One region of the Paenibacillus azoreducens genome, then DNA from elsewhere that is predicted to be linked to it. Evidence: riboswitches for the same ligand, from Rfam matches in the RefSeq annotation. Region 1 holds a riboswitch; the other holds the start of a gene.
What was found. A riboswitch is a leader RNA that binds a small molecule or an ion and turns the genes downstream of it on or off. The one in region 1 is predicted to bind cobalamin.

Region 1 (3,154 bases):
ATTTGGACACCGGCCGCCTTTGTTGCGATATCCGCTGCAATGATGGAAGCTTCGCTTGGCGTTATCGTCATGACGCCGATGGACTGATGTTCTTCGTTTCCGAGTCCCAGCTTCTTGTAGATATCCGGGTTCGGGTTTGCAATAATGTGAGCCAAAGTGACCTGTTTGCCAGGTACATACTCCTGAATCACACGTTGTTTCTCGGCTCCTTGTTCCATACTCCTCATCTCACTCTCTATCAAAAACACTAAAAGAGGTTGTTAAGAAAAACGTCTATCGACGTATTTTCATAGAAGACAGACCGCGCTTAGCGGATGTTTTTCTTGCGATTATAGAATTGTTCAGCTTCGCTGAAAATTTATAAATTCTATAATCTTCAAAAAGTCACTGCAAAAAACAATAAAAGCCCCTTAAAAGTCCACGCGGAATTTTTAAGAAGCCACTTTGCTTTGATTTGTATGCAACACGCCGTTGTGTTACTTTTACTATATTTGAATATTGCAAGCGATGTCAATACGAAATCCGTCAAAATTCGACTCGGTTTTAGAATTGAAACATTTTGTTCAAAATTTGAAGCACATCCTCTGCCGTAGGAACGCGTGGATTTGTTGCAGTACATCCGTCTTTCAGCGCGCCTTCGGCGATCGAAACTCTCATTTCCTCAAGCAAAGCTTGATCCACGCCACATTCCCGCAGCGTTTGCGGCATATTCAATTGTTTCTGCAGCTGTTTGATCGCCTGCACCAGACTCCGGACGCCGCTCTTCGCATTTGGTGCGGATAACCCCAAGCTTTTGGCAATATCGGCATACCGAACCGCTGCTCTATTGCTATCCTCCTTACCGTAACCCGGCTTGTAATCGGCATTAAATTCGATGACATGCGGAAGGAGAATCGCATTCATGCGTCCGTGGGCAATTTTGAATTTGGCCCCTGCCACATGCGCAATCCCATGATTCAGCCCAAGCGACGCAATATTGAACGCCATCCCAGCGATGCAGGAGGCATTATGCATTTTTTCGCGCGCCACAAGATCATTTCCGTCCTTATAAGCACGCGGCAAATAAGCAAAGACCAGCTTCATCGCTTTCTCGGCCAGCGCATCGGATATATCATTGGCTTTGGTGGATACATACGCTTCAATCGCATGCGTCAGCACATCCATGCCGGTATCCGCCGTGATGAAATCCGGCACGCTTTTGACGAGTTCGGGATCCAGAATCGCTTCTTGCGGCAGCATGTCATCGGATACAAGCGGATACTTGATGTTTTTCTGTTTGTCGCTAATAACGGAAAATGAAGTAACTTCCGAGCCCGTTCCGCTTGTTGTCGGGATAGCAATGAACGGGATATCGCGCTGGTCAAGCAGCTTTTGCGCGAACAGCTTCATCGCTTTAGCCGCATCAATGGCCGAACCGCCGCCAATGGCAATGATCAGATCGGTGTTGAAGGAGCGGAGTGCCTCGACGCCTTCCGTGACGACTTCGATCGGCGGATCCGGGACAATATTGCTGAAAATATACTGCTCGTTGCTGCTGTGCAGGCGATCAAACACCATGTTGATCATTCCCGACTTCATCATAAACGGATCCGTGACGATGAACATTCGTTTATTTCGCCATTCCGATAGGCGATCCATTGCGCCTTGCCCCATATAGAGGTCGGCTTTAATCGAAAGTTTATCCATGTAAAGCACCTCCAAGAAGTAATTGCAACAAAAAAAGAGGCCGTTCAAAGGGAATTCCCCTTCAAAAGCCTCTTTGCTTGTTATCATGTGTGCACGCCATTGTGCAGCTTCGTATGATTAAATTTTGCATTTATACTGTACACCGTCATTCCGATCTTCGTCAACCGCTTCCGGAACTTGTCCTTAGATCAGACACAATAACGGCAAAAATTCTATAAATTAAAAAAAGGGACATGCACCCCATTGTGCATATGATTCTTCGTCACTGGAGAATCCCCCCGTTTGCGGGCAATACCTCATTGTACATGTTCGGTTTGGCGAACACCCGGCTGTGGCCAACAACATTGTCGGCAGCCTTTGCAGCAAATAAAAAAGCCTAGCGAGGCGGATCGTCACTAGACTTGTAAACCAGCCACTTTCGCCTCGAAATGACTGGTCTCTCCAAAGTTACTAGACAAAAGACCTGACTTAAGACCGATCATTCGGTCTATCACAGTGGCGGGACCGCGTTGGATTTGCACCAAACTTCCATTGCCTATAACTTTTTCTATTGTACATGACGTGAATGGAAGCCCATTCGACATCATTATAGCATAAACGACTCGTTTGGCAATATAAAATTAGAAAAATAATACGCAAAATAACGCAATCAATCAATTCCCTGCGCTTTCATATTTACTCAGCCCCTTTTTAAATATCCATCCTGCCAAAATAACCGTGTATACGGCTACCAGAGGGGTCAACATGCCCCAATAAGCCCAGCTCCCTTTGCCGAACAAGTAAGAGGCCGGGAAAAAGCTGATAAAAGCAAATGGAACAATGATCGTAATCAGCAGCTGCACCCCAATGTTGTAGATACTGATCGGATACTGCGCCAGTTGGCCGAGGGTATGGATGGTGTGGGCAAAGGAAGTATTCGAGCTTCCGGTCCAGAAGGTTTGACAGTTGGCCGCAAACAAGATGGAAACACGTATGACGACGGCAGACGCTAAAAATAAGAGGCTTATAAGCACCTTGCTGAGCGTCCAATCCAAATGAATATGCTGCAGCGATTGAACCATAATAACTCCGCCGACGATGATAGAACCCATGCCGCCAATCCCGATATTTGACGTAAACACCTGCAGAATCGGCGAGATAGGTCTAAATAAAATACGGTCCATTTCGCCTTTATTGACCAAACCTCCTAATACCCACATACCATTTAAAAATAGTGACTGAACGCCTTCAATAAAAAAGACGGCGGCATAAACAAAAGCAACTTCCCAAAACTCCCAGCCTTGAATATTCGGGATCTTTTGATACACGACCCAGAGAAAGACGATACCTAATAACTGCGTGACCGTTCCCGCAAACAAAGATATAACAAAATCCGCCTGGTATGATACGATCGCTTTGATTTGTTGGCTCATAAGCCGGTAATAGATATATAACGACCTAGCTCGCCGCATTTATTTCCTCCCCCCAA
Region 2 (3,154 bases), 2.0 Mb from region 1:
GCAACACCATCATCTTCAGTCTTTCCACGTTGACGCCCAAATGAGCGGCCTGCCGCTCTCCGAACGACAACATATTAAGCGAACGCGACCTGCTCCAGATCAGCAGGAAGCCAATCAGAAAATAAGGCAAAAGGATGGCCGAATACGACCATCCACGCAGGCTCAAACTGCCCATTGTCCAATATAAAATTTCATTGACGGTCCGCTTGGACATCGCAGTCAAAAAGGAAACAACCGCCCCCAGAAAGGATTGCATCACCACGCCCGACAGGATCAGGCTGTTTGTTGGAATTTTGCCTTTTTCTCGAGCAAGAAGGATGACACCCCACAACGTCAGCGAGCCGGTGACAAAAGCCACCGCAGGCAGCGTCCAGACCCCGATTACGGAATACTGCAATCCAAAAAAAATCAGGATCGACGCTCCCACCGCCGAACCGGAGGATACGCCCAGCGTAAACGGATCGGCCAGCGGATTCCGCAGCACTCCCTGAAAACCGGAACCGGCCACAGCCAGCGCCGCTCCTACCAGCATGCCAAGGATGACGCGCGGCAGCCGAACTTTCAGGATGATTTGCTCAAAAGACGGATCCCAGGTTGGCTGAATCCCATCCCCGATCCAAGGCAGCCGATGAAGCAGGATCAATGCGATATCCTTCACCGGCAGCGCGACCGAACCAATCCCCAGACAGATCAGCAGGGTCAACACCAGCAGCACGATGCCAATCCCTCCGTAACCTGCCAGTTTTTTGCTCATTATTTAAACAACTCCGGATAAATCGCTTTGGCAACCTCTTGCAGACCTTGAGTCACACGCGGGCCCGGACGGCTGATCAAATTGTCGTCAAGCCCGATGACGGTTCCGTTTTTAACGGCATTGATCTTGTCCCAACCACTGCGGCCTTTGATAATATCTCCCAGGCTTTTTTTCGTTTTTTCGTCCACGAAGCTCTTCGTATAGAGAATGACGTCAGGATTATCTTTGATGACTCTTTCCTCGCTGATCTCGCTAAAGTTCTCCAGGTCCGCAGCCACGTTAATGCCCCCTGCCAGCGTAATCAATTCATCCATAAACGTGCCTTTTCCGGCTGTCCAGCCCGGCGAGAACTCGATATACACTTTTTTCTTCTGATCTGCGCTCAAGGATTTGACGGCTTCTACAACCTTGTCTCTTTCCTCTTTCATCTGATCCACGACTTTTTGGGCTTCGGCCTGATGGTCCGTGATTTGCCCGTAGGTTTCGATGTTTTTCATCACGTCATCCACCGTTTTCGGATCGGTTTTGAAAATAGGAATTTGGAGTTCGCGCAGCTTCTTCACCGCTTCCTCGCTCATCGAAATCCCGGTGAACACCACATCCGGCTGGGCCGCGATCATCGCTTCCTCATTCGGTTTCATGATTCCGCCCATTTTGGGTTTGGACTTCGCCGCTTCCGGATAATCGTCATAATCGGATACACCGACGATTTCATCTCCGAGTCCGATCGCAAACAGCGCTTCGGTTTCCGCAGGAGACACCGATACGATTTTTTTCGGCGCTTCCTTGAATGTAAAGGATTCCCCTGTCGCATCCTTCAACGTCAGCGGATAAGTTGTTTTCAGTTGATCTTGTTGATCGGTTTGCTTCTGCTGGGACTCTTGCTTGGCAGGTTCCTGTGGCGCAGCCTGATCTTTAGTGTTATTGCCGCAAGCGGCTAGCGAAAACGCGAGCAGCAGAGCCGCAATACCGGTGGACCAAATTTTGGCGGTGTGTTTCAACTTCATGTACATTCTCTCCTCCATTGGGTTCATGCTTAGACACAAAAGAGGCCTGGCGATACAATTTTCATGAATACGACTTGATGGTTTGACGGCACGCACCATGAAAAACAAGCCTGCTCTTTGAAAAAGGCTCATTTCAAAAAACATGATGCGAATTCCTCGGACAATACTTGCTCCGGCATTCAAAAAAACCCTGGCTCTTGGAAAGAACCAGGGATTACGTCGCTCTCAAACTTTCACGGCAAAAGCCGTGCGTTAAGGTCTGCGCCTTCAGCCATGGTCTCATGGACCATCCGCTGAAGGGGCAACAACGTAAATCCTTTCCTCGAAGGACCGTCATTATTCTCATGAGGCAGGTCTCCTGACTTACAGGCTTGGCAGTATCACCCCGGCCTTCCCATTCCCCTTTTTGCGGGAACAGTGGCATGTTTGGGGTATACCTGTTACAGTGGCGGGACCGTGCCGGATTTCCACCGGCTTCCCTGTTTCCCCCGGAATAACAAAGCGGCGGCAGCCGCCCCCCGGGACCTCATCAGCTATCATTTATTCATTTTTCGTTTCCAGGCAATGCATCTCTCGTATTTGATTATAGGGTAAGTCCGTTAACGTTACAATTGCATTTCTCACATTCGACCCTTTATGTTGATACCATATGATGTCTAATTCAGTTATACGTTTAATCCATCAGATGTTTGATCCCAGTCAGATATTTAATCCAGTCAGACGTTTGATCCAGTCAGATATTTTATCCAGTCAGATGTTTTATCCAGTCAGATATTTTATCCAGTCAGATGTTTTATCCAGTCAGATGTTTGACCCGTCAGATATATTAATCCCAGACACCAAATCCGGCAGAAGCTTAGTATCCGTCAGAAACCGTTCGCCGTCAACGACACGCATCCTCAAATGTTCGTCATTGTGCCGAAACGTCGAACCTTCATCCAGCAAATTTTTATGTTCACTTACTAACTTCATTCCGTTATCCGCTTAATCCCGTCGTTTCAAGAAGGCGAATCCCGTACTTTTGCATATACCAATGATTGAACCGATGAAGGCAGCCAGGTTGATTTCCTCTCTAACGAAACGTGATATCGCTATTTGCAGCAAAAAGGGCTCTTTGAATTTTTAACGAAACTGGATATCGCTATTAAGCTAAAAAGTGCCGCCTAAGCCCGGTTTTAACCCAAATAACGATCTGTGCTTTCGTTAGATTTAGCTACCTCCTGTTTTCGAGGCAATAGCGCTCTGTAGTTTCGTTAGAGTCACTTTAGGCGAACAAAGCGTACCCCTTCGAGGCAGCTTTTTTTAACAAACTTTCCGGCTTCGTTAGAAATTATTTCTCCAAGGTCTAATAATCTAAATTTTGTTATATTAGTCGAACCAATGATTGTACCGA

Region 2: it holds a riboswitch for cobalamin, as region 1 does, so the genes downstream of both, L6442_RS26835 (ABC transporter substrate-binding protein) here and L6442_RS17720 (1-propanol dehydrogenase PduQ) in region 1, are expected to answer to the same signal.

Annotation. Positions count from the first base shown of each region.
Region 1 is NZ_AP025343.1:4,015,545-4,018,698, forward strand. Features, by position in the region: gene L6442_RS17715 (BMC domain-containing protein) at 1-218, opposite strand, end outside; gene L6442_RS17720 (1-propanol dehydrogenase PduQ) at 544-1,686, opposite strand; adenosylcobalamin (AdoCbl) riboswitch at 2,089-2,242, opposite strand; gene L6442_RS17725 (ABC transporter permease) at 2,340-3,137, opposite strand.
Region 2 is NZ_AP025343.1:6,028,820-6,031,973, forward strand. Features, by position in the region: gene L6442_RS26830 (FecCD family ABC transporter permease) at 1-754, opposite strand, end outside; gene L6442_RS26835 (ABC transporter substrate-binding protein) at 754-1,761, opposite strand; cobalamin riboswitch at 2,093-2,305, opposite strand; gene L6442_RS26840 (hypothetical protein) at 2,563-2,733, opposite strand.